4 regions of the Streptomyces sp. NPDC058678 genome follow, and region 4 is predicted to be linked to each of the others. Evidence: riboswitches for the same ligand, from Rfam matches in the RefSeq annotation. Region 4 holds a riboswitch; each other region holds the start of a gene.
What was found. Region 4 has a riboswitch for cyclic di-AMP ahead of ACFWWR_RS01290 (peptidoglycan DD-metalloendopeptidase family protein). Riboswitches for the same ligand answer to the same signal wherever they lie in the genome.
Positions count from the first base shown of each region.

Region 1: it holds a riboswitch for cyclic di-AMP, as region 4 does, so the genes downstream of both, ACFWWR_RS12830 (transglycosylase SLT domain-containing protein) here and ACFWWR_RS01290 (peptidoglycan DD-metalloendopeptidase family protein) in region 4, are expected to answer to the same signal.
Region 2: it holds a riboswitch for cyclic di-AMP, as region 4 does, so the genes downstream of both, ACFWWR_RS18690 (M23 family metallopeptidase) here and ACFWWR_RS01290 (peptidoglycan DD-metalloendopeptidase family protein) in region 4, are expected to answer to the same signal.
Region 3: it holds a riboswitch for cyclic di-AMP, as region 4 does, so the genes downstream of both, ACFWWR_RS24985 (transglycosylase family protein) here and ACFWWR_RS01290 (peptidoglycan DD-metalloendopeptidase family protein) in region 4, are expected to answer to the same signal.

Region 1 is NZ_JBHXSG010000010.1:131,199-138,298, forward strand. It holds gene ACFWWR_RS12810 (carbohydrate ABC transporter permease) at 1-330, shown strand, start outside; gene ACFWWR_RS12815 (carbohydrate ABC transporter permease) at 327-1,214, shown strand; gene ACFWWR_RS12820 (LacI family DNA-binding transcriptional regulator) at 1,250-2,278, shown strand; gene ACFWWR_RS12825 (HAD family hydrolase) at 2,382-3,194, shown strand; gene ACFWWR_RS12830 (transglycosylase SLT domain-containing protein) at 3,198-3,929, opposite strand; cyclic di-AMP (ydaO/yuaA leader) riboswitch at 3,935-4,098, opposite strand; gene ACFWWR_RS12835 (CocE/NonD family hydrolase) at 4,380-6,374, opposite strand; partial or broken gene ACFWWR_RS12840 (MFS transporter) at 6,393-6,584, opposite strand; gene ACFWWR_RS12845 (polyprenyl synthetase family protein) at 7,089-7,100, shown strand, end outside.
Region 2 is NZ_JBHXSG010000018.1:114,320-121,419, forward strand. It holds gene ACFWWR_RS18675 (DNA topoisomerase (ATP-hydrolyzing) subunit A) at 1-1,923, opposite strand, end outside; gene ACFWWR_RS18680 (M16 family metallopeptidase) at 2,313-3,662, shown strand; gene ACFWWR_RS18685 (M16 family metallopeptidase) at 3,659-5,062, shown strand; cyclic di-AMP (ydaO/yuaA leader) riboswitch at 5,279-5,446, shown strand; gene ACFWWR_RS18690 (M23 family metallopeptidase) at 5,459-6,223, shown strand; gene ACFWWR_RS18695 (GntR family transcriptional regulator) at 6,505-7,100, shown strand, end outside.
Region 3 is NZ_JBHXSG010000029.1:7,908-15,007, forward strand. It holds gene ACFWWR_RS24965 (SurA N-terminal domain-containing protein) at 52-696, shown strand; gene ACFWWR_RS24970 (nucleoside triphosphate pyrophosphohydrolase) at 813-1,790, shown strand; gene ACFWWR_RS24975 (cytochrome P450) at 2,255-3,526, shown strand; gene ACFWWR_RS24980 (transglycosylase family protein) at 3,695-4,708, shown strand; cyclic di-AMP (ydaO/yuaA leader) riboswitch at 4,891-5,068, shown strand; gene ACFWWR_RS24985 (transglycosylase family protein) at 5,072-5,776, shown strand; gene eno (phosphopyruvate hydratase) at 6,161-7,100, shown strand, end outside.
Region 4 is NZ_JBHXSG010000001.1:293,103-300,202, reverse strand. It holds gene ACFWWR_RS01310 (Glu/Leu/Phe/Val dehydrogenase dimerization domain-containing protein) at 1-422, shown strand, start outside; gene ACFWWR_RS01305 (TetR/AcrR family transcriptional regulator) at 544-1,155, shown strand; gene ACFWWR_RS01300 (SGNH/GDSL hydrolase family protein) at 1,333-2,118, opposite strand; gene ACFWWR_RS01295 (DUF6250 domain-containing protein) at 2,264-2,980, opposite strand; gene ACFWWR_RS01290 (peptidoglycan DD-metalloendopeptidase family protein) at 3,231-4,223, opposite strand; cyclic di-AMP (ydaO/yuaA leader) riboswitch at 4,228-4,388, opposite strand; gene ACFWWR_RS01285 (alpha-galactosidase) at 4,692-6,764, opposite strand; gene ACFWWR_RS01280 (tyrosine-protein phosphatase) at 6,946-7,100, shown strand, end outside.

The DNA.
Region 1 (7,100 bases), on a different contig from region 4:
TACGAGGCGGCGCGGATCGACGGCGCGTCCAACCTCAAGATCGCGCTGAAGATCAAGATCCCGATCGTGATGCCCTCCCTGGTGCTCACCTTCTTCTTCTCGGTGATCGCCACCCTCCAGGTCTTCACCGAGCCGATGACGCTCAAGCCGCTGACCAACGGCCTCTCCACCACCTGGAGTCCGCTGATGGCCATCTACGACAGCGCCTTCCTGAAGTCCGACATCTACGGTGCCTCCGCCACCGCGGTGGTCCTGGCCCTGGCCACCTACCTCATCTCCTTCACCCTGCTGCGTGTCTCCGACCGCTACACCCGGGAGGACCGGGCATGACCCCCCTCACCCTCACCGCCGACACCGCGGGCAGACCCCCCGTCAAAAGCCGTGCGCGGCGCACGGCCTGGGTCCCCACCCTCGTGCTGATCCTCGGCGCGCTGTACTGCCTGGTCCCCATCGCCTGGGTGGTGATGGCGGCGACCAAGGACCGCGCGGAGCTGTTCTCCACCTTCACCTTCGCGCCCGGCACCGGCTTCCTCGACAACCTGAGCGAGCTGAACGCCTACCGGGACGGCATCTACTGGACGTGGATGGGCAACTCCGCCCTCTACGCGGGCTTCGGCGCCCTGCTGTCCGCCGCGGTCTCCGCCGGCGGCGGCTACGCGCTGGGCCGGTTCGCCTTCCGGGGGCGGGAGGTCATCTTCAAGCTCATCCTGGCCGGCGTCCTGGTACCGAGCATCGTGCTGACCGTCCCGCAGTACCTGCTGCTGTCGAAGATGGGCATGGCCGACTCGTACTGGTCGATGCTGCTGCCGTCCATCCTCTCCCCGTACGGCGTCTACCTGGTCCGCATCTACGCGGCCGCCGCGGTGCCCGCCGAACTCCTCGAAGCCGCCCGCATGGACGGCGCGAGCGAGTGGCGGATCTTCTCGCGGATCGCCGTACCGATGATGATGCCGGGCCTGATCACGGTGTTCCTCTTCCAGTTCGTCGCCATCTGGAACAACTTCCTGCTGCCGTACGTGATGCTGGCCGACGACACCAAGTTCCCGCTCACCCTCGGGCTCTACACGCTGCTCGCGCAGGGCGCCTCGCAGCCCGCCCTCTACACCCTGGTCATCACCGGATGTCTGCTGGCGATCATCCCGCTGATCGCGCTCTTCCTGGTGATCCAGCGGTTCTGGTCCCTGGACCTGCTGAGCGGCTCGGTCAAGGCCTGAGCCTTCCGCCGACTCCACCGTCACGAACGAGGAACATGACCACCAGCGCCAACGGACGCCGCCGACCGCCCACCATCCACGACGTGGCGCGGGAGGCCGGCGTGTCGCGGGGCACCGTCTCCCGCTTCCTGAACGGCGGCCACTACGTCTCCCCGGCCGCCCGCCGGGCGGTCGAGTCCGCCATCAGGAAGACCGGGTACGTGGTCAACCGGCACGCGCGCAGCCTCAGTACGGGACGTTCGGACTCGGTGGCCTACCTCCTGACCGAGCCGCAGGAGAAGTTCTTCGAGGACCCCAACTTCAACGTGCTGCTGCGGGGCTGCACCGAGCACCTGGCCCGGCACGACATCCCGCTGCTGCTGATGCTCGCCGCGACCGACGACGACCGCCGACGCGTGACCCGCTACATCACCTCGGGCCACGTCGACGGCGTCCTGCTGGTCTCCAGTCACAGCGGGGACCCGGTCGCCGCCGAACTGCGCGCCGCCGGGATGCCGTTGGTGGCCTGCGGCAAGCCGATGGGCCTCGGCTCCAGGGTGAGTTACGTGGCGGCCGACGACCGCGACGGGGCCCGGGAGATGGTCCGCCACCTCCTGGCCAGCGGCCGCCGCCGCATCGGCATGATCACCGGTCCGCTGGACACCCCCGGCGGCACGGACCGGCTGGCCGGCTACCGCGAGGTGCTCGCCGAGGCGGGGCTGCCCTACGACCCGGCACTGGTGACCGAGGGCGATTACCGCCGTACCGGCGGCGAGCAGGCGGCCCACCGGCTGCTCACCCAGGCACCCGACCTGGACGCGGTGTTCGTCGCCTCCGACCTCATGGCCCAGGGGGTCGTCAACGCCCTGCAGCAGAGCGGCCGTTCGGTCCCCGACGACATCGCTGTCGGAGGCTTCGACGACTCTCCCGCGGCCACCGCCATCACCCCCGCCCTCACCACCGTCCGCCAGCCCTTCGAGCGCATCAGCGCCGAGATGGTCCGCATGCTGCTCGCGCAGATCGCGGGGGAGGACACGTCGGGAGTGATACTCCCCACGGAACTGGTGGTACGGGACTCCGCGTGACCGCGCCAACTGCCGTAACCGGAGCAGGCGTCAACGCATGTGAAGGCTGTAGCCGTCCGGTTCGCGTCGAGTCGCCGGGGCGTTCCATCCGTATTCTCTGATCATGGCCGCACCCACCGCATATTCACTCATCGCCACCGACCTGGACGGAACGCTGCTCCGAGGCGACGACACCCTCTCCGACCGGTCGCTCGCCGCGCTCGCGCGGGTGGCGGCGGCAGGGGCCCGGCATCTGGTGGTGACCGGCCGCCCGGCGCCCAGAGTGCGGCCGCTCCTCGACGACCTGGGCAGCGAGGGGCTCGCGGTGTGCGGGCAGGGCGCGCAGGTGTACGACGCCGGCGCGGACCGTCTGCTGTGGTCGGTCACCCTGGACCGGGAGCTGGCCGAGACCGCGCTCGGCAAGATCGAGGCCGAGATCGGCCAGGTGTACGCGGCCGTGGACCAGGACGGCGTCCACGGGCTGACCCTCATCGAGCCGGGCTATCTGATGCCCCACCCGACCCTGCCCGCGGTACGGGTCGGGAGGCGCGACGACCTGTGGAGCGAGCCGATCAGCAAGGTGCTGCTGCGCCATCCCGACCTGTCCGACGACGAGTTGGCGGCGACGGCCCGCGGAGTGATCGGTTCCCTGGCGACGGTCACCATGTCGGGTCCCGGGACCGTCGAACTCCAGCCATGCGGCATCACCAAGGCGACGGGGCTCGCCCTGGCCGCCGACCATCTGGGCCTCGGGCCCGAACACACCATCGCCTTCGGGGACATGCCCAACGACATCCCCATGTTCGACTGGGCCGCCCGCGGCGTGGCCATGGCCAACGCCCACCCCGAACTGAAGTCCGTGGCCGACGAGATCACCTTGTCCAACGAGGACGACGGCATCGCCGTCGTCCTCGAGAGACTGTTTCCGCGCCGGTAGGGCTCAGTACGCCCCGAAGACGTTGTCGATCGAGCCGTACCGCGCGGCCGCGTAGTTGCAGGCCGCGGTGATGTTCGCGACCGGGTCGTACGGGTCCCACGACGTGCCGTCCACGTGATACGCCTGGAAGGTCGGGTCGATGGTCTGGAGCAGGCCCTTGGACGGAGTGCCGGCGGCGGCGTTGGAGTCCCAGTTGTTGATGGCCTGCGGGTTGCCGGACGACTCGCGCATGACGTTGCGGTAAATGCCGTCGTACGAGCCGGGAATCCCCTTTTGCGCCATGATGTCCAGCGCTTCGCGGATCCAGCCGTCGAGGTTGTTCGCGTACGTCTTGACCGAGGCCTGGGTGGCGGTGGCCACGGACTGGGTGGACTTCTTGGCGGGCGCGCTCGCCTTCTTGGTCGTCCTGACCTTCAGCTCGAGACCCGCGTGCATCAGCCGGGGGTTGTCGCCGACGGCCTTGCGGTTGTCCTTGTGGAGCTGCTGCCAGCCGCCGGGAGTGCCGTACTTGTCCGCGATGCCATAGAGCGTGTCGCCCTTGACCGTGGTGTACGTGACGGTCCTGACCTGCGCCGCGGCCGGCGCGGCGGCGGGGACCTTGGCCGGCTGTGCGGCGCTCGCGGTGGTCGTGCTCAGGAGCGGGAGGGCGAGGGCGGCGATGCCGGTTCCGGCTGTGACGACGCCTCGGGTGAGCGGGCTGGTTCGGGTGCGACGGTGCTTGCCTCGTGCGGCCATGGCGCTGTTCCTCTCCGGCGCCTACGAGGTGAGCTGTCGGGTTCGGGCGGGAGCTGCCCGGCCGCGCCGCCGTGAGGCGGCGCGACTTCACCCCTAGTCGTACCGGCGTGATTTCCGGTGCGGCGACTTACCTGGTTCCCCCGCTCCTGCCGTGCGGTGATGGTCGATGAGTGTCCTGTTGGGCGGCGGCAGGATTAGGCGTCCGCCCGACAGGCCCGGAACGTATGCGAGAGCACATGTCCGTAACAAGTGCCGGATTCACACATCGACCTGTTGACCTTGGTCTGAGGCATATGGGGCGCTTGATCCTTTGCGGTTGCCAAGACTCAACTCGCGCACCGTGCAAGGGGGAATGTGAGCCGGTGGCATCGAGGCCGAAATCGGGCGCGAGTGACCCAACTCACGCGCGTTCGCAAGGGTGTCAAATCGGGCAATGAGCCCAACTCGTAGTCAACCGGCCGTCCGTGGGATCCGCTTCTCCCACGTCCGGTGGAAGACCACCTCGTCGCTGTCCGTGCAGATCACCTCATTGGAGGCGAAAAAGTCCGTTTCGTCGCAGCTGAGCTCCGACCGGGTACGCACCGTCGCCTCCCAGGCGAGCTCGGGGCGGTGCAGTCGGACCGACCACTCCGACCGGGCACGGGCCGACAGTGGGTCCGACTCGTTGATCGTGAACGTCTCCAGCGCGTCCTCGGTGCACTCCAGACCGTCGGGATACACCCGGGTGCCGCCGGGGCGCGGGTCGACCTCCAGCCGCCACTCACCCTTGGCCACATCGCGTACGACCAGCCGCTCCGGTCGCGGTTCGTCCAGCGTGACCGGGGAGTTGACGCCGAGCGGCTCGGACTGCTCCGGTTCCTCGAAGGTGATGCCGGAGACGGATTCCCCTGCCCGCACCGGCAGTTCGAGGAAGCTGCCCTCCGGGTCCAGCGCGAAGCCGGCCGCCGAGTCGGGCTGCGGCCAGATCCACGGCCAGTACGTGGAGGAGACCGACAGGCGGATGCGGTGGCCGGGCGGGAAGGCGTGGCCGATGCCGTTCAGCTCGAACTCCACGTCCTCCGTGACACCCGGCTCCCACGGCACGACCTTGTCCCGTCCCTGCCGCGCCGACAGGTTCAGCACGCCCCGGGTGACCAGGGTCGAGGAGTCGTCCGGGGCCACGTCGCAGACCCGGGCGATCACCTGGCCGCGCGGCACCTCGGAGGTCAGCCTGAGCCGTACCCTCGGCCGCCCCAACACCCACAACTCCTCGGCGGCTTCGAACTCGAAGCACACCGACCTGCCGTCCTCCTCGCGCTGGTCGGGCGGCAGGTCGGCGTCGTTCCCGAGGGGGAGGAAGCGGCCGGCGTCGATGCCGGTGTGCTGCGGGGAGCGAACGAGGAAAGGGGCACCCTGAAGGCCGTACGAGATCGTCGTGACGTTGGGGGAGGGCCAGGCCGGCTCGCCGACCCAGCGGCCGGGCAGGGTGTCGTGGACCGTGGCCGGGGGGTGGGAGTCGCTGACGTAGGCACGCAGGAGGGGTTCGGACATCGCGCCCGTGTCCTTGCCCTTGAGCCAGTGGTCCCACCAGCGCAGGGTCTCCTGGAGGAAGCCGATCGCCGGGCCGGGCGGCAGGCCGCGGTCGGGGTACTGGTGGGACCAGGGGCCGATCAGGCCGCGGACCCGGTCGGCCGGGAGGTGCTCGACGAGGCGCAGGACCGTGTCGCGGTAGGGGTCGTGCCAGCCGCCGACCGCGAGGACGGCGGCGTCGATCGCGCCGTAGTCCTCGCAGACGCTGCCGTGGCGCCAGTAGCGGTCCCGGGTCTGGTGGTCGAGCCAGGTGTGGATGAGGGGATCGACCTCCTCCAGGCGCTTGAGCCACATGTCCCGCCAGGCCTCGCCGACGTACCGCGGGTCCGGCGGGCGGGAGACGACGGCGAGCATGGTGGCCGCCCACGCGTGCATGTCCACCGCGAGGACGGAACCTCCCCTGTAGTGCACGTCGTTGTCATAGCGGTCGTCGGTGGAGCAGACCGTGACGATCGCCTTGAGCGGCTCGGGAGCGAGGGCCGCGATCTGGAGGGAGTTGAAGCCGCCCCAGGCGATGCCGAACATGCCGACCCTGCCGTCGCACCAGGGTTGGGCAGCCAGCCAGTTGACTACTTCGACGCCGTCGGCCAGCTCCGTCGCCGAGTACTCGTCGCCGGGCATGCCCTCGCTGTTGCCGTGTCCGCGCAGGTCCACTCGTACGGAGGCGTAACCGTGGCCCGCGTACCAGGGATGGCGTTGCCAGTCGCGGGGCGCGGTCCAGTCGGTCAGGCGGTGCGGCAGGTATTCGAGGATCGCGGGTACTGGTTCGTCCGTGAGGGGACGCCACACGCGCGCGTAGAGGTGGGTCCTGTCCGGGAGCGGGATGCGGAGGTCCTCGTGGGTCGTCTCGTAGGGGAAGGACGTACGGATGTGCATGAGCGTGACCCCGTGACTTCAGTGGACCGGGTGCATGGTGCGCCGAGGCCACGGCGCCGCGGCCGTGGCCGCCAGACCGGTGGCCACCGCGATCGCGCCGTTGCCGCCGAAGCAGGCGGGCCTGGAGGCGTCGTCGTGGAGCCTCACCGTCCGGGCGTGGATGCCGTTCGCCCGGGCGAGGGACAGGAACCCGAGGGGCATGGTCCGGCTGCCCCCGGTGAGCCACCTGCCGGCGGCGAGGGCGAACTCGGCCGTGCGCTTGCGTCCGGCCAGGTGACGGCGGCCCCTCACGTAGGCGGCGGTTCCGGGCGACATGCCCATGCCGCCGTGGGTCACCGTGTCGGCGAGGCGGAGGGCGAGGATGGCCTGCGTGCCGAGGAGCGAGAAGCGCTCCCGGACCTCGAGGGCGGAGAGGGTGAGCAGGCTCTTGGGCCGGCCGAGGGAGGCGGTGTCGTCCTCGGGCGGCGGCCGACCGCCGGGCGCGGTGTCGAGGGTGGTTCGGGACACACTCCACTACTTCCATGTAAGTCGATAGATATCCGTTCTTTTCAAGTGATCAAAAACATACCCGTCGTGATCCGATACCGCCCGCGCTGGACGGGCGGGCGCTATCGGTGATCGAAACGTGACCGGATACGCTGACTTGAGTGATGGCAGCGACCTATCGACAAACCGTGTAATCGCCAGTAGACACCAGCAGACAGGAGACCCCTCGTGACCGTCGTC
Region 2 (7,100 bases), on a different contig from region 4:
CGGATAGTCCGGGACGACGCGCTTGACGACGCCCTGGGCGGTGCCGATCGCCAGGCCGGGGGAGGACTCGTCGAGCGTGGTCAGGCAGACCACCGTCTCGTCGCCCTCCAGGGGGACGAACTCCGCGACCGGGGCGCCGCCCGAGAGGTTCGGTGCGGACGCGGTGTCCGGGAGCTGGGGCAGGTCGACGACGTTCACCCGGAGCAGGCGTCCGGCGGACGTGACCACGCCCACCTCGCCGCGCGCGGTGGCCGGCACCGCCGAGACGATCACGTCGTGCTTGGTGCGTCGGGCGTCGGCGTCCTCCGGGAACGGCTCGCCGTTCGCCGTGCGGGCCAGCAGGGCCGTGGAGGACAGGAGCACGCGGCAGGGGTCGTCGGCCACCTGGAGCGGCACGGCGACCGTCGGGGCACCCGCCGACTCCAGGAGGACCGTACGCCGCTCGGTGCCGAACTTCTTCGCCACCGCGGCCAGTTCGGCGGAGACCAGCTTGCGCAGCTCGGAGTCCGAGTCGAGGATCCGGGTCAGCTCCGCGATCTCCGCGTTCAGCCGCTCCTTCTCCGACTCCAGCTCGATGCGGTCGAACCTGGTGAGGCGGCGCAGCGGCGTGTCCAGGATGTACTGCGTCTGGATCTCGCTCAGTGAGAAGCGCTCCATCAGGCGCTGCTTGGCCTGCGCGGAGTTGTCGCTCGAGCGGATGAGGCGGATGACCTCGTCGATGTCGATCAGCGCGGTGAGCAGGCCCTCCACCAGGTGCAGACGGTCGCGCTTCTTGGTGCGGCGGAACTCGCTGCGGCGGCGCACGACCTCGAAGCGGTGGTCGAGGTAGACCTCCAGGAGCTCCTTGAGGCCGAGGGTGAGGGGCTGGCCGTCCACCAGCGCCACATTGTTGACGCCGAAGGACTCCTCCATGGGCGTCAGCTTGTAGAGCTGCTCCAGGACCGCCTCCGGCACGAAGCCGTTCTTGATCTCGATGACCAGGCGCAGGCCGTGCGCGCGGTCGGTCAGGTCCTTGACGTCCGCGATGCCCTGGAGCTTCTTCGAACCGACCAGGTCCTTGATCTTGGCGATGACCTTTTCGGGACCGACCGTGAAGGGCAGTTCGGTGACGATCAGGCCCTTGCGGCGGGCCGTCACGTTGTCCACGGCCACCGTGGCGCGGATCTTGAAGGTGCCGCGGCCCGTCTCGTACGCGTCCCGGATGCCGGAGAGGCCGACGATCCTTCCGCCGGTGGGCAGGTCGGGGCCCGGGACGTGGCGCATCAGGGCTTCGAGGTCCGCGTTCGGGTAGCGGATCAGGTGGCGGGCGGCCGCGATGACCTCGGCCAGGTTGTGCGGCGGCATGTTCGTGGCCATGCCGACCGCGATGCCGGAGGCGCCGTTCACCAGAAGGTTGGGGAAGGCGGCCGGCAGGGCCACCGGCTCCCGCTCCTGGCCGTCGTAGTTGGGGTTGAAGTCGACCGTGTCCTCGTCGATCGACTCGGTCATCAGGCTCGTCGCCTCGGCCTGGCGGCACTCGGTGTACCGCATGGCGGCCGGCGGGTCGTCATTGCCCAGCGAGCCGAAGTTGCCGTGGCCGTCCACCAGCGGGACGCGCATCGAGAAGGGCTGGGCCATGCGCACCAGGGCGTCGTAGATCGACGCGTCACCGTGCGGGTGCAGCTTGCCCATGACCTCGCCGACGACACGGGCGCACTTCACATAGCCGCGCTCCGGGCGCAGGCCCATCTCGTTCATCTGGTAGACGATGCGGCGGTGCACCGGCTTGAGGCCGTCACGGGCGTCCGGCAGGGCGCGGGAGTAGATGACCGAGTACGCGTACTCGAGGAAGGAGCCCTGCATCTCGTCGACGACGTCGATGTCGAGGATCTTCTCCTCGTACGAGTCGTCGGGCGGCGGGGTCTTCGTGCTGCGGCGGGCCATCGCTGCCGGCTCCTCCTGTTTCTGGTAGTTCGCCTGGGGGCGCTGAGGTCGGTGTCCAAGGCCCGACCGTGCTCAGCCCTGCGGGCCTGTGCGCGCTCGACCTCTCGGCATCGACGCGTCCCTTCGGCTCACTCTTGCTGAAGCGTGAACGGGATCTGACGCGACCATTGTGGACCGCGGCACTGACAGTGCGGGCCGGGGCCCACTGCCGGCCGCCCGGCCCGTTGAAGGGCGGGCGCCTGACCGCGATTGCCCGCAGGCTACGCGATCTCGCTGACGGCGTACGTCGTCCGGGAACTTCGCCGACCGTCCGCACGCTTGCATACAGTGGCAGGACCGGCAGGAAAAGCGCGGTTTCAGCGACCGCGACCGCGATCGAAGGGACGTACATGCCCATGGGTCACACGGCCACAGCACAGGCAGGCTCCGGCGGCCTGACAGCGACCGAGCACCGCCTGGCCAACGGGCTGCGCGTGGTGCTCTCGGAGGACCACCTGACCCCGGTCGCGGCGGTGTGCCTCTGGTACGACGTCGGCTCGCGCCACGAAGTCAAGGGTCGTACCGGCCTTGCTCACCTTTTCGAGCACCTCATGTTCCAGGGCTCCGGCCAGGTCAAGGGCAACGGCCACTTCGAGCTGGTCCAGGGCGCAGGCGGCTCGCTCAACGGCACCACCAGCTTCGAGCGCACCAACTACTTCGAGACCATGCCCGCCCACCAGCTGGAGCTCGCCCTCTGGCTGGAGGCCGACCGCATGGGCTCGCTGCTGGCCGCCCTCGACGACGAGTCGATGGAGAACCAGCGGGACGTCGTCAAGAACGAGCGCCGGCAGCGCTACGACAACGTCCCCTACGGCACGGCGTTCGAGAAGCTGACTGCCCTCGCCTACCCGGAGGGCCACCCCTACCACCACACCCCGATCGGCTCGATGGCCGACCTGGACGCGGCCACCCTGGAGGACGCGCGCGCGTTCTTCCGCACGTACTACGCGCCGGGCAACGCCGTCCTGTCGGTCGTCGGCGACATCGATCCGGAGCAGACGCTCGCCTGGATCGAGAAGTACTTCGGGTCCATCGCACCGCACGACGGCAAGCCCGTACCCCGCGACGGCTCGCTGCCCGACGTCATGGGGGAGCAGCTGCGTGAGGTCGTGGAGGAAGAGGTCCCCGCGCGCGCGTTGATGGCCGCCTACCGGCTCCCGGAGGACGGCACGCGCGCGTGCGACGCGGCCGACCTGGCGCTCACCGTCCTCGGCGGCGGCGAGTCGTCGCGCATCTACAACCGGCTCGTACGACGCGACCGTACGGCGGTGGCGGCCGGCTTCGGCCTGCTGCGGCTGGCCGGGGCGCCCTCCCTGGGCTGGCTGGACGTGAAGACCTCAGGTGATGTGGAGGTGCCGGTGATCGAGGCCGCCATCGACGAGGAGCTCACCCGGTTCGCCGAGGAGGGCCCCACGGCCGAGGAGATGGAGCGGGCCCAGGCCCAGCTGGAACGCGAGTGGCTGGACCGGCTCGGCACGGTCGCGGGCCGCGCCGACGAACTGTGCCGCTACGCCGTCCTGTTCGGCGACCCACAGCTCGCCCTGACCGCCGTACAGCGCGTGCTGGACGTGACGGCCGAAGAGGTCCAGGAGGTCGCCAAGGCCCGCCTGCGCCCCGACAACCGCGCTGTGCTCGTCTACGAGCCGATCGCCCCCGAAACCCCCGCCGACCAGGACGAGAACGAGGAGGCGGCCCGGTGACCGAGCTCGCCACGATGGAATTCCACCCCCAGCCCCAGGCCGGCGACGCCAAGCCCTGGGCTTTCCCGGCGCCGCAGCGCGGGACCCTCGACAACGGCCTGACGGTGCTGCGCTGCCACCGCCCCGGCCAGCAGGTCGTCGCCGCCGAGGTGATCCTGGACGCGCCCCTGGACGCCGAACCGGCCGGTCTGGACGGCGTCGCCACGATCATGGCGCGGGCCTTCTCCGAGGGCACCGACAAGCACTCCGCCGAGGATTTCGCCGCCGAGCTGGAGCGCTGCGGCGCCACCCTCGACTCGCACGCCGACCACCCCGGCGTACGGCTCTCCCTCGAAGTCCCGGTCTCGCGTCTCGCGAAGGCGCTGGGCCTGCTCTCCGACGCCCTCAGGGCGCCCGCGTTCGCGGACAGCGAGGTCGAGCGGCTGGTGCGCAACCGCCTCGACGAGATCCCGCACGAGCTGGCCAACCCGTCCCGGCGGGCCGCCAAGGAGCTCTCCAAGGAGCTCTTCCCGGCGACCTCGCGCATGTCGCGCCCGCGCCAGGGCACCGAGGAGACCGTCGAGAACATCGACTCCGCGGTCGTACGCGGCTTCTACGAGAAGCACGTCCGCCCCGCCACCGCCACCGTCGTGGTCGTCGGCGACCTCACCGGGATCGACCTCGACGCGCTGCTCGGGGACACCCTCGGCTCCTGGACCGGCTCCTCGGCCGAGCCCCGCCCCGTGCCGCCGGTGACCGCCGACGACGCCGGGCGGGTCGTCATCGTGGACCGCCCCGGCGCCGTCCAGACGCAGCTGCTCATCGGCCGTATCGGTCCCGACCGGCACGACCGCGTGTGGCCCGCGCAGGTGCTCGGCACGTACTGCCTGGGCGGCACCCTCACCTCCCGCCTGGACCGCGTCCTGCGCGAGGAGAAGGGCTACACCTACGGTGTGCGGGCGTTCGGGCAGGTCATGCGCTCCAGCGCCCCCTCTTCCCCCGGCGGGGCCACGGGTGCCGCGATGCTCGCCATCAGCGGCTCCGTCGACACCCCGAACACCGGCCCCGCCCTCGAAGACCTGTGGACGGTGCTGCGCACCCTCGCCGCCGAGGGGCTCACCGACGCCGAGCGCGACGTCGCCGTGCAGAACCTCGTCGGGGTGGCCCCGCTGAAGTACGAGACGGCGGCGGCGGTGGCGGGCACGCTGGCCGACCAGGTCGAACAGCACCTGCCGGACGACTTCCAGGCGACGCTGTACCAGCAGCTCGCCGCGACCGGCACCGTCGAGGCCACCGCGGCGGCCGTGAGCGCCTTCCCGGTCGACCGGCTGGTGACCGTCCTCGTCGGGGACGCGGCGCAGATCAAGGAGCCCGTGGAGGCCCTCGGCGTCGGCGAAGTCACCGTCGTTCCGGCGGAGTAGTCGCAAGCGCGCGGCAAAGTGGGCGCACGCGCGCGTCCAAGGGGCCCTGGTGACTCAAGAGTCGCCAGGGCCCTTGTATGTCCGAATTGAGGGAGAGGTTGCCTGTCTGCCCTGTGGCATGCGCTACAAAAGCCGTGATCCGTTTGGGGATTGAAAGTTGCCGCGCTTAGCGTCATGCGGGCTGTTCGTCAGGCAGTGCGCCGCAGCCGCGGCACCGGACAGTCATCGCCGAGTCCCCACATGGCGCGAGCCTGGGGAGCCGGGGACCCAAACCATAAGTCCCTGGGGTGAATCGGACGCCCGCGCGCACCGCGAGGGGGTCCGTAGGAGACCTTCCTGCTCCGAACCCGTCAGCTAACCCGGTAGGCGAGAAGGAAGGAAAGGACCAGCCACCACATGGCGTTCACCTGCGCCACCGGGAAGCACCGGCGTCCCAGCCGGATGAAGCGCACCACCGCCCGGGCCGCCGGCATCGCGGCGCTCACCACCACCGGCGTCATCGGCACCCTGGCCGCCCCGGCGCTCGCCGCCGAACCGGCCGTCGAGCAGACCGGTCTCACCCCCGTCATCACCATGGGCGACTCGGTCGCCGACCAGATCGACGCCCAGGCGGCCGCCCAGAAGCAGGCCGCCGATGAGGCGGAGGCGCAGCGGAAGGCCGAGGAGGCCGCGCGCAAGCAGGCCGTCGCCGAGGCCAAGCAGGCCCGCGAGGCCAAGGAGCGCGCCGCCCGCGAGGCCGAGCGCAAGCGCCTCAACTCCTACGTCGCCCCGATCTCCGGTTCGTACATCTCGACCGGCTACAAGGCCGGCGGCGGCGTCTGGTCCTCCGGCAGCCACACCGGCGTCGACTTCCATGCCGCGAGCGGCACCTCCGTCCACGCGGTCGGCTCCGGCACGGTCGTCGAGGCGGGTTGGGGCGGGTCGTACGGCAACAACGTCGTGATCAAGATGAACGACGGCACCTACACCCAGTACGGTCACCTGTCGTCCCTCGCGGTCTCCGTCGGTCAGACGGTCACCCCGGGCCAGCAGATAGGCCTCTCCGGTGCCACCGGCAACGTCACCGGCCCGCACCTGCACTTCGAGGCCCGCACGACCCCGGAGTACGGCTCGGACATGGACCCCGTCGCCTACCTCCGCTCGCACGGCGTGAACGTCTGACGCTCGCACGGCGTGAACGTCTGACGCCCGCACGGCGTGAACGTCTGACGCCCGCACGGCGTGATCGTCCGACGCCCGCGCCCGTGATCGTCTGACGACCATTGGTCCGCATCCCGAAGCCCCGGCTCCCGAGCCGGGGCTTTCGGTGTTTCGGACGGCCGTCTGTCCAAAAAATATCCATGGATTCCGGCCCGCCATCGGAAATTCCCGCTGATTGCAATAGAGTCGCTGAACACACGTCAATCGTCGACGTTTCACGGGGATTAAAGCGGAGGTCGGTCATGCGTATTCCGGCGCACTCGGTATGCACGGCGATCCGTGACGACATCGTCGCGGGTGTCTACGAGCGCGGCAGCCGGCTCACCGAGGAACTGCTCGCGCGGCGCTACGGCGTCTCGCGCGTCCCCGTCCGGGAGGCCCTGCGCACGCTGGAGGCGGAGGGCTTCGTGGTGACCCGGCGGCACGCGGGCGCGTGCGTCGCGGAACCCACCGAGCAGGAGGGTGCCGACCTGCTGGAGATGCGCATGCTCCTGGAGCCGCTCGGCGCCTCGCGGGCCGCCCAGCGGCGCACCGAGGCCCATCTCAAGGTGCTGCGCGGCCTCGTGCGACTGGGGCAGGAGCGGGCCAGGCGGGGCAACAGTGAGGACCTGCGCTCCCTGGGGAGCTGGTTCCACGAGACGCTCGCACAGGCCTCCGGCAGTGCCGCGATGACCTCGATGCTGACCCAGCTGCGTCACAAGATCGCCTGGATGTACGCGGTGGAGGCGCCGGCCAACCCCGTCGAGTCGTGGGCGGAGCACGGCGCGATCGTGGACGCGGTGGCGCGCGGCGACAGCGAACGCGCGCGGGCACTCACGGCGCTGCACACGGAGCGCGC
Region 3 (7,100 bases), on a different contig from region 4:
GATCACCGCAAGACCTTGTGCACCGCCGCACAAACTCCTCGGGAGGCTTCCTTGCACCGCCGCCGTCGCACCGCGCTCCTCCTCTCCGCCGCGATCGCCGCGGCCCCCCTCCTCACCGCCTGCGGAAACGATGCGCATCCCGGCGCGGCGGCCGTCGTCGGCGGCCAGCGGATCACCGTCTCCCAGCTGGAAACCCGGGTGAGCGAAGTGCGCGCGGCGCAGCGGGCGGCGGTGCCGGACGACGCACAGTACGAGCAGGCCATCGCCAAGACCGGCACGCTCACCCGCGACACCCTGCACAACATGGTCCTGGAGCGCGTGCTGCAGCGCGCCGCCGAGGACGCGGGCGTGACCGTCAGCCGCAAGGAGATCCAGCAGATGCGCAGCGGCCTGGAACAGCAGACCGGCGGCGCCGAGGCCCTGGAAGCGGCCTGGCTGCAGCAGTACGGCATCGCCCCCGAGCGCCTCGACGAGAACCTCCGCCTCCAGCTGGAGGCCCAGAAGCTCGCCACCCAGCTCGGCACCGACACCGGAGACCCCGCCTTCTGGAACACCCTCGCCAAGGCGTCCAAGAAGCTGGACGTCGACCTCAACCCGCGCTACGGCAGCTGGGACGTGAACAAGAGCAGCCGCGTCGACACGAAGACGCCGTGGCTGCGCGAGGTCACGGCGACGGGGACGCAGCAGACGGCATGACCGGGTGCGCAGCAGGCGCATGACTACACCGCAGGGTTGTTCATACGATCGCACTACGCCCCCCTGCCCTGTGGACAACTGATCGCCTCGTCGGCGGCGTGCGTTAGCTTCGAATGGTGAACGCAACCAGCCCCGAAGCCGCCACCGGCCGCATCGTCCTCCTCACCACCAGCCACCGCGTCGCGCCCGGCCTGCTGTCCTGGCCCGCCTGGCAGGCGCTGCACGCCGCCGACCGCGTGCTGTGCGCGGACGGCGCGCACCCGCAGCTGCCGTATCTGCGCGAGGCGGGAACAGCGGTCGACGAGGCGTCGCCCACCGCCGAGGAACTGGTCGGCGCGTGCGCCGGAGGGCGGACGGTGGTCGTGGTCGCCACCGGCGAGGGCGAGCCGGCCCTCACGGACGGCCTGGCACGCCTCGCGGGCTCCGGCCGCGTCCACATGCCCGAGCTGGAGCTGCTCCCCGCCTCCTACGACCTGCCGGGCGCCCGCCTCCTCGACCTCGTCCAGGTCATGGACCGCATCCGCGCCGAATGCCCCTGGTCGTCCCAGCAGACCCACAAGGGCCTGGCGAAGTACGGCATCGAGGAGGCGTACGAACTCGTCGAGGCCATCGAGGAGGGCGACCGCGACGAACTGCGCGAGGAACTGGGCGACGTCCTGCTCCAGGTCGTCTTCCACGCCCGTATCGCCGAGGAGGACCCTGACGCCCCCTTCTCCGTCGACGACGTCGCCGGCGGCATCGTCGCCAAGCTCATCCACCGCCACCCGCACGTCTTCGGCGACGAGACGGCCACGACCCCCGAGGAGGTCAAGGAGCACTGGCTGCGCACGAAGGCGATAGAGAAGCAGCGCGAGTCGGTCACGGACGGCGTTCCCCTCGGCCAGCCGGGCCTCGCCCTGGCGGCGAAGCTGGCGTCGAGAGTACGGACGGCGGGCCTGCAAGTGCCGTTGCCCAAGGCCGAGGGCATCGGGTACGACCTGCTCGCCCTGGCGGTACGAGCGGAGGCGGAGGGCGTGGATCCGGAGGCGGCACTGCGCGTCGCCGCACGGGCGTACCGGGATGCGGTTCGCGCTGCTGAAGGGCTCGGCGACTAGTCCCGAGGTCTCCTCGGGACTCTGACCGGCCCGTTGAGCTGCTGCCGCGAAAGCAGGGCAGGCTGCCGAGAATGCCGAAGCAGGGCAAGTCGCGGATGCCGAAAGCACAGCAGGTCTGCACAAGCGAAGGCCGGGCAGGTCCGCGGAAGCCGAGGAACGGCCGCGCAAGGTTGCCACCTGGACCCCACCAACCTCCCCGAAGGGCTCTCTCCGCCCCGGCTCTTCCGAGGCTCCCGGCCTCTTCCGAGGCTCCCGGCCTCTTCCGAGGCCCCCGGCCTTCGAGGACTCCGCCGCACCCCGGTCCTCCCCGCCGCCTCACCGGCCCCCCGAAGGGCTCTCTCCGCCCCGCCCGCCCCCTCCGCCTCCTCACCAGCCTCCCCGCAGCGATCCCTCCGCCCCAGCTCGGCCCCATCCCGGCTCCCACCCGGCGTTCCCCCAGCCGAGTCTCCGGATACCGTCAGGGAGTGACCGACCAGCCCACCCCCACGGACCCCGCCCCGGAACTCTTCACCTGGGAGTTCGCGACGGATCCCTACCCTGCCTACGCCTGGCTCCGCGAGAACGCCCCCGTGCACAGAACCAAACTCCCCAGCGGCGTGGAGGCCTGGCTGGTCACCCGGTACGTCGACGCCAAGCAGGCCCTCGCCGACCCGCGTCTGTCCAAGAACCCGGCGCATCACGACGAGCCCGCCCACGCCAAGGGCAAGACCGGCATCCCCGGTGAGCGCAAGGCCGAGCTGATGACCCATCTGCTCAACATCGACCCGCCGGACCACACGAGGCTCCGCCGGCTCGTCTCCAAGGCGTTCACGCCGAGACGCGTCGCCGAGTTCGCGGACCGGGTTCAGGAACTCACCGACCACCTCATCGACCAGTTCGCCGAGAAGGGCAGCGCCGACCTCATCCACGAGTTCGCCTTCCCCCTGCCCATCTACGCGATCTGCGACCTGCTCGGCGTCCCTCGCGAGGACCAGGACGACTTCCGGGACTGGGCGGGGATGATGATCCGTCACGGCGGAGGGCCCCGGGGCGGTGTGGCGCGGTCGGTGAAGAAGATGCGGGGCTATCTCGCTGAGCTCATCCACCGCAAGCGGGAAGCGCTACCGGAGACCGCCGCCCCCGGCGAGGACCTCATCTCCGGCCTCATCCGCGCCTCCGACCACGGCGAGCACCTCTCGGAGAACGAGGCGGCGGCCATGGCCTTCATCCTCTTGTTCGCAGGGTTCGAGACCACCGTCAACTTGATCGGCAACGGCACGTACGCCCTCCTCACCCACCCCGAGCAGCGAGACCGGCTCCAGAAGTCCCTCGCCGCCGGTGAACGGGGCCTCCTGGAGACCGGGGTGGAGGAACTGCTCCGCTACGACGGCCCCGTCGAGCTCGCCACCTGGCGGTTCGCGACCCAGCCGCTCCGCATCGGTGGGCAGGACATCGTGGCCGGCGATCCCGTTCTCGTCGTACTCGCCGCCGCGGACCGGGATCCGGAGCGGTTCGTCGATCCGGACACTCTCGACCTGTCCCGCCGTGACAATCAGCACCTCGGATACGGCCACGGCATCCACTACTGCCTGGGCGCACCCCTCGCCCGTCTGGAGGGGCAGACCGCGCTCGCCACGCTCCTGACGCGCCTTCCGGATCTGCAACTCGCGGTGGAATCGGCAGATTTGCGATGGCGGGGTGGTCTCATCATGCGCGGACTGAGGACGTTGCCCGTCGAGTTCACGCCGCGTGTCTGACTCCTCTCACCTGCGTAAAGGTGACGCGCCCTCACCTCTGTGATCTTCACGTGATCTACGCGGCATTAACTTGTGACAAGTGTTCGACTGCCTATACGTTCACGGATCAGCGCGGCGCCGAGCCTCACCCGCCGCGCTGGTCATCGTTGTCTCGCGAAAGGTTTCCGCATGCTCTCCGGGAACGGCCGTCATCGTCGCCCCCGCCAGGCTCCGGCCATCCTCGTGGCGGCCGGAGTGACGGGCTCCGCCATCGCGATCCCGCTCCTCGGCGCCACCGGCGCGAGCGCGGCGACCGGGACCACGTGGGACCAGGTGGCCAACTGCGAGACGGGTGGCTCCTGGAGCGAGAACAGCGGGGACGGGTACTACGGCGGGCTCCACATCGCCCAGAAGGACTGGGAGCAGTACGGCGGTCTCGACTTCGCCTCGCGCGCCGACCAGGCCAGCCGCAACCAGCAGATATCGGTCGCCGAGAAAATCCTCGCGGACAAGGGTGTCGGCTACTGGTCCACCTGCGGACTGCTCAACGGGCTCAGCAAGGACTCCGCGGCGGCCGACGTCGACACGGGTGTGGTGGACGGCGCGACGTCGGGCAGCGGCGAATCGTCCGACTCGCCCGGCTTGTCGGACTCCTCCGAGTCCTCGGCGGACTCGTCGGCAGACGCGTCCTCGGACGCGTCCGTGTCGCCCACCCCGTCCGGCTCCGGCGACCAGTCGGACGGGTCGGACAAGGCAGGCAACTCGGGCAAGTCCGACTCCTCCTCTGATTCCGTCCCGGGCTCCGATGACTCGCAGGACTCACAGGGTTCCGACAGCTCCGCCACGGACACCACGAAGCAGGATGACTCGGACAAGTCCTGGCAAGAGGGCGGCTCTTCGGCCCTCGTCGACACCGGCTCCCTCAGTGCCGGCCGGCACCGCGGTGGCAGTGCCGACGAGACCGCCGCCGACAGTGGTACCGGCGACGCCGCCGACGGCACCTCCACGGGCCGTCACGCCGTCCGCGCCGACTCGTACACCGTCCGCGTCGGAGACACTCTCGCGTCCATCGCGGACTCCCTTGACCTCCAGGGCGGGTGGCGCGAGCTCTACGCCGAGAACAAGCAGGCGATCGGCGTCGACCCGAGCGTCATCGTGCCCGGTCAGACCCTCTCCGTCGGTGTCGAATCGGGCGAAAACTAGCGGGAGTTCGCGTCACACTTCACACTGAATGTCCGTTTTAGTGAAAGTGTGGGATGACTCTCAGAAGCCCTGATCGTCTTTGAAATTCCGCGGATCGCGTGTCTACGGTCAGGACCGCTCGCCAACACGAGCCCCGGCTGCCGCAACGCCGAATCCTGCCAGCGGCCGTACGGGAACAGTCGTCGCGTCAAGCGCCGTAGGCAGGAGCGGGGGACCCAAGGTAAGCGCCGGAACCAGCAGTTGAGCTGGGTCCGGCTTGGGGTGAAGCCGTGCCGCGCACGAAACAGTGCGAGGCACGGCCGGGCAACTCAACCGGCCCGAACCCGACAGCTCACCTCGCAGGCGTCGGTGAGGGGATCCACCATGCTGTTTTCCGGCAAGGGCAAGCACCGCCGTCCGTCCAAGGCCACCCGGGCCATCGCCATCGCCGGTGTCACCGGCGCCGCCGTCGCCGCCCCGCTGATGGCGGCCGGCAACGCCTCCGCCGCCACCGCCTCCGAGTGGGACGCCGTCGCCCAGTGCGAGTCCGGCGGCAACTGGTCCATCAACACCGGCAACGGCTACTACGGCGGCCTGCAGTTCTCCGCCTCCACCTGGGCCGCGTACGGCGGCACGCAGTACGCCTCGCAGGCCAACCAGGCCTCCAAGTCGCAGCAGATAGCCGTCGCCGAGAAGGTCCTCGCCTCCCAGGGCAAGGGTGCCTGGCCGAGCTGCGGCGTGAACCTGTCGAGCTCCGCGTACAACGGCAGCACCGACACCTCGTCGAACAGCTCCAGCGGCTCCAGCAGCTCCAGCAGCGGTTCCTCGGAGACCACGACCCGTTCCTCGGAGCAGCAGGCGTCCCGTTCCGCGGACCGTCCGGCCGCGAAGAAGACCGTCACCACCCCGACCGGCAAGAAGGTCAAGAAGGGTGACGGCGAGTACAAGGTCGTCAAGGGCGACACCCTCAGCTCGATCGCCGAGGAGAACGACGTCAAGGGCGGCTGGGCGAAGCTGTTCGAGCTGAACAAGGACATCGTCGAGGACGCCAACCTCATCTACCCGGGCCAGCAGCTGCACCTGAAGTGACACGCGGCTCGTAGCTCAGCCACAGCGTCCTTATACCCGCGGGCTCCACAGTGGAGTCCGCGTGAGGGCCACCCCCGTCCCCACGGGCTCCCCGCTCCGGTGCGTCTTCCCCCGTACGCACCGGGGCGGGGCTTTTTCATGGGGTTTGACTGCGGGCTTCGGTGCCGGCTTCGGTGCGAGCCCCGTGCGTGGTTGCGTGCGGGGTTTCGTGGGGTTTCCGCGCACGTTGTACGGGGCTCTTTGTTCCGTTCGGAAACAATTTACTCTCGGTTCTGTCCATCGGGTGGTCGACGGGCTGGCCGATCGCCCGGAGCCGGTTAGGCTCGTCCCGCAGTACCCATCGCGGTCCTGCCAGCCCGCGTCACATTGAAGAAGGAGATGCTCGTGCCGTCCATCGACGTCGTCGTAGCCCGGGAAATCCTGGACTCCCGAGGCAACCCCACGGTCGAGGTCGAGGTCGGCCTCGACGACGGCAGCACGGGTCGTGCCGCCGTTCCGTCCGGTGCCTCCACGGGTGCCTTCGAGGCCATCGAGCTCCGCGACGGTGACCCGAACCGCTATCAGGGCAAGGGTGTCGAGAAGGCCGTCCTCGCCGTCATCGAGCAGATCGGCCCGGAGCTCGTCGGCTACGACGCCACCGAGCAGCGCCTGATCGACCAGGCGATGTTCGACCTGGACGCCACCGACAACAAGGGCTCGCTCGGCGCCAACGCCATCCTCGGCGTCTCCCTCGCCGTCGCCCACGCCGCCTCCGAGGCCAGCGACCTCCCCCTCTTCCGCTACCTGGGCGGCCCGAACGCGCACCTGCTGCCCGTTCCGATGATGAACATCCTGAACGGCGGCTCGCACGCCGACTCCAACGTGGACATCCAGGAGTTCATGATCGCGCCGATCGGCGCGGAGTCCTTCTCCGAGGCGCTGCGCTGGGGCACCGAGGTCTACCACACCCTCAAGAAGGTGCTGAAGTCCAAGGGCCTGTCCACCGGCCTCGGCGACGAGGGCGGCTTCGCCCCGAACCTCGGCTCCAACCGCGAGGCCCTCGACCTCATCCTCGAGGCCGTCAAGGAAGCCGGTTACACCCCCGGCGAGCAGATCGCCCTGGCCCTGGACGTCGCCGCCTCCGAGTTCTACAAGGACGGTGTCTACTCCTTCGAGGGCAAGGAGCGCTCCGCCGCCGAGATGACGGAGTACTACGAGGAGCTCGTCGCGGCCTACCCGCTCGTCTCCATCGAGGACCCGCTGTTCGAGGACGACTGGGCCGGCTGGAAGGTCCTCACCGACAAGCTCGGCGACAAGGTCCAGATCGTCGGCGACGACCTGTTCG
Region 4 (7,100 bases):
ACCGTGAACTGCCGGGTGACGCCTGGCTGTCGGCGGGCGCGGAGGTGCTGGTGCCCGCGGCCGTCTCGTACGCCGTCGACACCACGAACCAGGAGCGGATCACGGCCCGCTGGATCATCGAGGCGGCCAACATGCCGGTCCTCCCCGAGGCGGAGGAACTGCTGTCCGCGCGCGGGGTGACCGTGCTGCCGGACGTGATCGTGAACTCCGGGACGAACGCCTGGTGGTGGTGGACACTGTTCGGCGACGTCGAAGCCGACGCGGACGCGGCGTTCGCCCACACGCGCCGCTCGATGCGCGCCCTGGTCGAGCAGATGCTGGCCCGCGCGGAGACGGACGGGACGAGCCCGCGGGCGGCCGCGCACGCCATCGTCGCGGACCGGCTGCCGGTGATCGCCGAACGGTTCGGGTGGTACCGGTAGGCGCGGCCCCCGTTCCTCGGCGCGAACGGCCCTGTCAGGGGTGATGACCGGCCAGGACCGTCGCGGCCGGGAATCGCCCTCCGTCCGGCGGCCCACAAGCACCACGGATTAGGGTGACCGCGTGGCGAGAGTGCGGTTGAGCGTGGCGGAGCGGCGCGAGGAGCTGTTGCGGGCCGCGATCGAACAGATCGAGGTACGGGGCGTGGCGGCGGTCAGGATCGCCGACGTGGCCTCGGCGCTCGGTGTGAGCAACGCACTGGTGCTCTATCACTTCTCCACGAAGGAGAAACTGGTCGCCGCCGCGTTCTCGTACGCGGCCGAGGACGACCTCACCCACCTGCGCAAGCTGCTCGGCCGCCGCACCACGGCGCTGCGCCGGCTGCGGGCGGCGGTGCGCTGGTACGCCCCGACCGGCCCGGCCAAGGGCTGGCGGCTGTGGATCGAGGGCTGGGCGGCCGCGTTGCGCGAGCCCGCACTCCAGGACGTCACCCGGGACCTCGACCGGCGGTGGAAGGCCGCCCTCGCCGAGGTGATCGCCGAGGGCGTGACCGCCGGCGAGTTCCACTGCCCGGACCCGGGCGGCACGGCTCTGCGCCTCACGGCCCTGCTGGACGGGCTCGCCGTACAGCTCACGTCGTACTCGGGCGCGGTCTCGCGGGCGCGGGCACAGGAATGGGTCGACGAGGCGCTCGCCCGGGAACTCGGGCTGGCACGGGCGGCGTTGACGACCTAGCGGCGCCGAGCCCGCTGCCCCGCACGAGCCGGCCCCCGCCCGGACGAGCCGAGTGCCCAGCCGCCCCGCCCGCGGGCCGGCACGCACCGGGCACCCTCGAGCCCTGAAGCCCTGAAGCCCTGAAGCCCTGAAGCCCCCCACGCCCTAACGCACTCACGCACTCACGCACTCACGCACTCACGCCACGGAAGCGATCCGCGTCTTGATGTCGTCCGGCGACAGCCTGCCCTTGGCGGTCACGTGGTCGCCCGAGGACTCCCCGCGCAGCCGACGGCCGATCCACGGCACCAGGTACTCGCGCGCCCAGTGCACGTTGTCCCGCCGGACCTCGAGCGTGCCGCGCGGCGGCAGCGGCGGCCAGGGCTGGTCCGGGTCGGCCGGGATCTCCAGACCGAGGACCTGCCCCGCGCGCAGCGCCACGCGCGTGTGCCCGTCCGCCGACAGGTGGAGCCGGTCGCCGTCCCATGCCCGCCGGTCCTGAACGGTCTTCAGGGACCACAGGTCGAGCACCGGACAGCCGTGGCGGTCGGCGATGGCCCGCACATGTCCGTTGTAGGTGGCGATCTTGCCGCGCAGATGCTTGAGGACGGGCACGCCACGGGTGTCGAACCCGGTCGTCACCATCACCGTGCCCGCGACGGCGGTGAGCTGCACCACCGCCCGCTCGAAACGCTCGGCCACCTCGTCGGGGTCGGTGCCGGGCCGCAGGATGTCGTTGCCACCGGCACAGAAAGAGACCAGGTCAGGGGCCAGTTCGAGGGCCTGCGGAAGCTGGCCCTCCACCACCTGGTCGAGCAGTTTCCCGCGGACCGCGAGGTTCGCGTACCTGAAGTCGCCCTCGGGTCGCCGGTCCGCGAGCAGTACCGCGAACCGGTCGGCCCAGCCGACGAACGACCCGTCGGGGCCGGGGTCGCCGACGCCCTCGGTGAAGCTGTCCCCCACCGCCACGTACGACCCGATCACTGATCTGTTGTCACTCTTCGAATCGTCTGCCACGTCGGCCCATGATTCCCCTTGGGATGTGAGCTACGCGACCGTAGGAAGGGGTTGACGGGCGGTGAGATAAGCCACTCTTCAAGGATTGGTCAAAGCAGGAATAGCCCTGCCTTCACCGCTGTTGGGGCTGCAACCGCCACACCCGGAACCCGCTGATCCGGAAGTGGCTCCAGGTGGTCCGGAAGGCGAAGTGCCCGCTCGTGTAGGGCTCGGGGTCGCCGTAGTCGAAGACGAGCCTCCCGTTGTTCCACCACCGGACGCCCGAGCCGTCGGAGACGATCCGGACCCGGTTCGGCTCGTTCGGCACGAGCAGCGGCTCGGTGTAGTCGTACACGAGCGGCCGGACGCCCGCCTCTCCGACGTAGCGGCGCAGCCGGGTCGTGGTGTTGTAGTTGGCGCCGTATCCGGAGTAGTAGGTCTTGAGGTAGTCGTACTCCGCCAGCGCCCCGCCCCGCTGCGTGGCGAAAAGGTCGTCGGGGGAACGGACGTCGACGGCGTTCCAGAAGTTGTTGAGGTCGGAGACCCGGTCGTTGACCCCGCCCGCCGACACCGGAGTGGCGGTGTACTCCAGGACGTACGGGCCTTCGAGCCGTTCCTTGAACCAGACCGTCGCGCCGGCGGGCACGTCGATGTCCAGGACCCCGCGGGAGGCGGTGACGGTACCGCCCTTCTCGAGTTCCACCGCCCACCGGCCGAGACCGTGGCGGAAGTCGTCGCGGGCGATCAGCCGGCGATGACGGGGCGTGGCGCTCGCGTCGGTCGCGGGCGCGAGGGCGGCCAGGGCGGCGCCCGCGGTGAGGGCTCCGAAGGCTCTACGCGTGGTCGTCACGGGAGACGGCTCCTTCCAGGAGGGTGATCGAGGGCTTCGGCACAGACGGAGAAAGCGCTTGCACCGGTGCGGAGTTCACTGTGTCCCCTCTCTCCCCTCACTGTCGACGCTCCGTGCACCCCTGCCACAAGACCGCAACGAAGTGATCATGAGTGAGGAAGGGCGAACGCACCGAAGGCCGGACCCGGGGATCGGGGTCCGGCCTTCGGTGGTGTGTGGGGCGCCACCCTCAGGGGCGCTGGAAGGAGCGTCAGCCGACGGCCACGCCCTTCGAGCGGAGGTAGGCGACCGGGTCCACGTCCGAGCCGTAGTCGGGCGTGGTGCGGATCTCGAAGTGCAGGTGCGGACCGGTCACGTTGCCGGTGGCGCCGGAGAGGCCGACCTGCTGGCCGGCCGTCACGGACTGGCCGCTGGAGACGGAGAGCGAGGACAGGTGGGCGTACTGGGCGTAGTAGCCGTCGGCGAGCTTGATGACGACCTGGTTGCCGTACGCGCCGCCCCAGCCCGCGGAGACGACCGTGCCCGCGCCGACCGCCTTCAGGGAGGTGCCGGTTGGGACGACGAAGTCGACGCCCGTGTGGTAGCCGCTGGACCACATGCTGCCCGCCGTGCGGTAGGCGGTACCGACGGAGGCACCGCTCACCGGGAGGCTGAAGCCGCTGGAGTTGCCGGCGGTGTCGGCGCTCTGGGCGGCCGCCTCGGTCTTCGACGAGGAGGACGACTGCGACGACGCGGATGAATCAGACGAATCCGACGACTTGGACGGCTTCGACGAATCCGACGACTTGGACGAAGAAGAGGAAGAGTCCGAGGAGGACGACGACTTGGGCGTGCTCGTCGCCGCCTTCTTGCCGATCGAGAGCTTCAGGCCGGGGTGGATCAGCGACGGGTCGTCGCCGACGGCCGCGCGGTTGTCGGAGTAGAGCTTCTTCCAGCCACCGCTGACGTTCTGCTCGTCCGCGATCTTCGCGAGATAGTCACCGGCTCGCACGGAGTAGGTCTTCGCGCCCGAAGTCTGCGCGGCCTCCTGCTTTTCGGCCGCCGCCTTTTCGGCCACCTTCTGCACGGTGGCCGGAACGGACGACTGAACGGCCTTTTCCGAGACGGACTGCGGGGTGGCGGCGTGCGCGCCGGTGGCCCCGAGAAGCGGGAGCGCAAGTGCGGCGCCGCCGGTTCCGGCGACGGCGATGGAGCGAGTGAAGCGCTGGGACTTCGGTCGGCGGTGCTTACCCTTCGCGGGCATGGCGAATTCCTCTCCGGCGCCTGCGAGGTGAGCTGTCGGGTGCGGACTGGAGATGCCCGGCCGTACCGAAGTACGACTTAACCCCTAGCCGTTCCGGAGACCGGAACAGGCGTTGTACCTGTGGGTCCCCCGCTCCTGCCGTGTACGGGTGGGTGTGTGCGGGTTCCGGGCGGCGGCAGGATTGGGCGTCCGTCCGGATGAGTGGTGAACGTAAGCGACCAGGACGCAAAGGGACAAGTAAGTGGTTGCCCCCGAATACCTTTCTGTTGGTCACCTGAGAGAATTCCCGGTCACACTGAGTGCATTAGGGGACTGCCCTTTTGGCCAAACACCCATGAAAAGCGTGTTGATTACGTGAACATGACGGGCAACGCACGGTCACGAATATGACGCTCCTCACGTGGCCGCCCCCCAGGCGCCTTTGCTCCGACCGGAGTTGGAACGAAGGCGCCATTTCAGACAGAAACCCTAGATACGACGCAGGCGGAGAATCGTCGCATCCAGGTCACCGCGCACCTGCGTCCGCAGTCCGTGATGCAGCAGTACGGCACCTCTGTGAACTTCGCCCGTTTCGCGGCATTCATACGACGCTGACGGGTCGAGGCCTCGCAGTCGCAGCGCCGGCACGGGCTCGCCGTAGCGCTGCGCTTGGAGCCAGGCCAGGACGACGGCCTCGTCGCCCAGCACGTACTGCACCGCGCTCAGCCCGCCCTCCGGGGGCCGCAGCCGGTAGAGGTCGCCGCGCTGCACGAGGGGCCGGATCTCCTTGTAGAGAGCCACCCAGTCACCGGCCTCGGCGAGCTCCTCCTCGGTCCACTCGGCGAGGTCCCCGCCGACGCCGAGCACCCCGGCCATGGCGCTCACGAAGCGGAACCGCAGCGAGCTGACCCGGCCGTTGAGCTGGGTGTTGGGGCTGTCGGTGACCCAGGCGGCCATGACCCGGGCGGGGTGGACCTGACTGAAGCCGTGCTGGATGGCGAGCCGGTCGAGCGGGTCGGTGTTGTCGGAGGTCCACACCTGGTCCGTACGGCTCATCACGCCGAGGTCGATCCGGCCGCCGCCGCCCGAGCAGGACTCGAAGGCGACGCCCGGGTGGGCGGCCCGCAGCCGGTCCAACAGGCGGTACAGGGCGTGCACGTGGTCGACCCACAGGCGCTGCGGATAGGACTCGCCGGGCCAGCCCGCGTCGGTGAAGCAGCGGTTGAAGTCCCACTTCACGTAGTCGATCGGGGCACTGGAGAGGAGCTCGTGGAGCTGCCCCCAGAGGTATTCCTGGACGTCCTCGCGCGCGAGGTTCAGTACGAGTTGATTGCGCAGTTCCGTCCGCTTTCGTCCCGACTGGTACTGCACCCAGTCCGGGTGAGCCCGGTACAGCTCGCTGTCCGGGTTGACCATCTCCGGCTCGACCCAGATGCCGAACCGCATACCGAGGGCGTGCACGTAGTCGCCGAGCGGCTTGAGGCCGCCGGGGAAGCGGTCGGGGTTGGGCTTCCAGTCGCCGAGCCCGGCGCGGTCGCTGGTGCGGGCTCCGAACCAGCCGTCGTCGACGACGAACAGCTCGACGCCGATCGCCGCGGCCCGCCGCGCCAGCACCCCCTGCTGCTCCTCGGAGATGTCGAACTCCGTGGCCTCCCAGGAGTTGAACAGCACCGGCCGGTCCTGGTCCGCGTCCGGGATCACATACGCACGCTGGTACGCGTGCCAGGCGCGGCTCGCCCCGCCGAAGCCGCCGTCGCTCCACAGGCCGGCGAACACGGGCGTCGTGAAGGACTCCCCCGCCGCCAGCCGCAGCAGGCCGGAGTCGTCGTACCCGGCCCCGCCGGTGATCTGCACGCGGGCGTCCGGGAGTTGGGCCACGGCGATCCGCCAGGACCCGGACCAGCCGAGGGCGCAGCCGTAGACCTCGCCGCGCTCCTCGGTGGCGTCGGTGTCGAGCGCGACCCAGGGCAGGTGCTGGTGTCCGGTGTGGCCGCGGCGGCTGCCGATGACCTTCTCACCGTAGGTGAGGGGGGAGCGCACGAGCCGGGACTCCGCGGCCCAGCGGCCGTGCAGCTGGGACAGCCGCCAGCCGTCGCGGTCGGGCAGGGTCCAGACGGCGGAGTCGGCGCGCAGGAGCTCCCGGGCCGGCCCGTCGTTGTCCAGGGTCACCCAGCGTTCGAGGACGTCGTGGCGCATCCGGTAGTGCAGCGTGATCGCCAGCCCGCCGTCGCGGAACCGCAGCCGCAGTCCGTCGTCCTCGGCACGCTCGTACGCCTCGAAGCGCCACTCGGTGCCGCGCCCCTCCTCCGTGCGCACCGACAGGGCGGGCCGGACGAAGCGGGGACCACCCTCGACGGGGTACTCCTCGCGGCCGTCGAGCGGGGACTCGAAGGGCCAGTAGTCGGGCAGCGGGCGGACAGCGAGCGCCTCGGCGTCGGCGAGGGCGATCCGTGGCCCCCAGTGCAGGTGCAGGAGCTCGTCGTCAGCGGTGAGGTGGACGGCGTAACCGCTGGTCGGCCCCGACAGGAGCCATGTGCGGCCGTTCTCGGCGATCTCCAGCATGCAGTCCCTCACAGATTCGAACAGGCACGAACAGGTGCACTCAAGCCCCAACATCATCAAGGTGCGCGAGCCCTCCGTGCAACGCCTGTGGACAACTCATTGCCCCAGGAACCCATGTCGTATCGTCGAGTGGGTGCCCGTCGCCGAGCCGCGTCGGCGGGACGGAGTGGGAGGAGCTTTCGTGACGCAGCAGGTCCCGTCGACCGAACCGCAGCTGGCCGCAGTGCGCAACTTCCGGGACGTGGGCGGGCTGCCGACGGTGGACGGACGGCGGGTGCGGCACGGAGTGCTGTTCCGCAGCGGCCACCTCGCGCACGCGACGGAGGAGGACCGCGC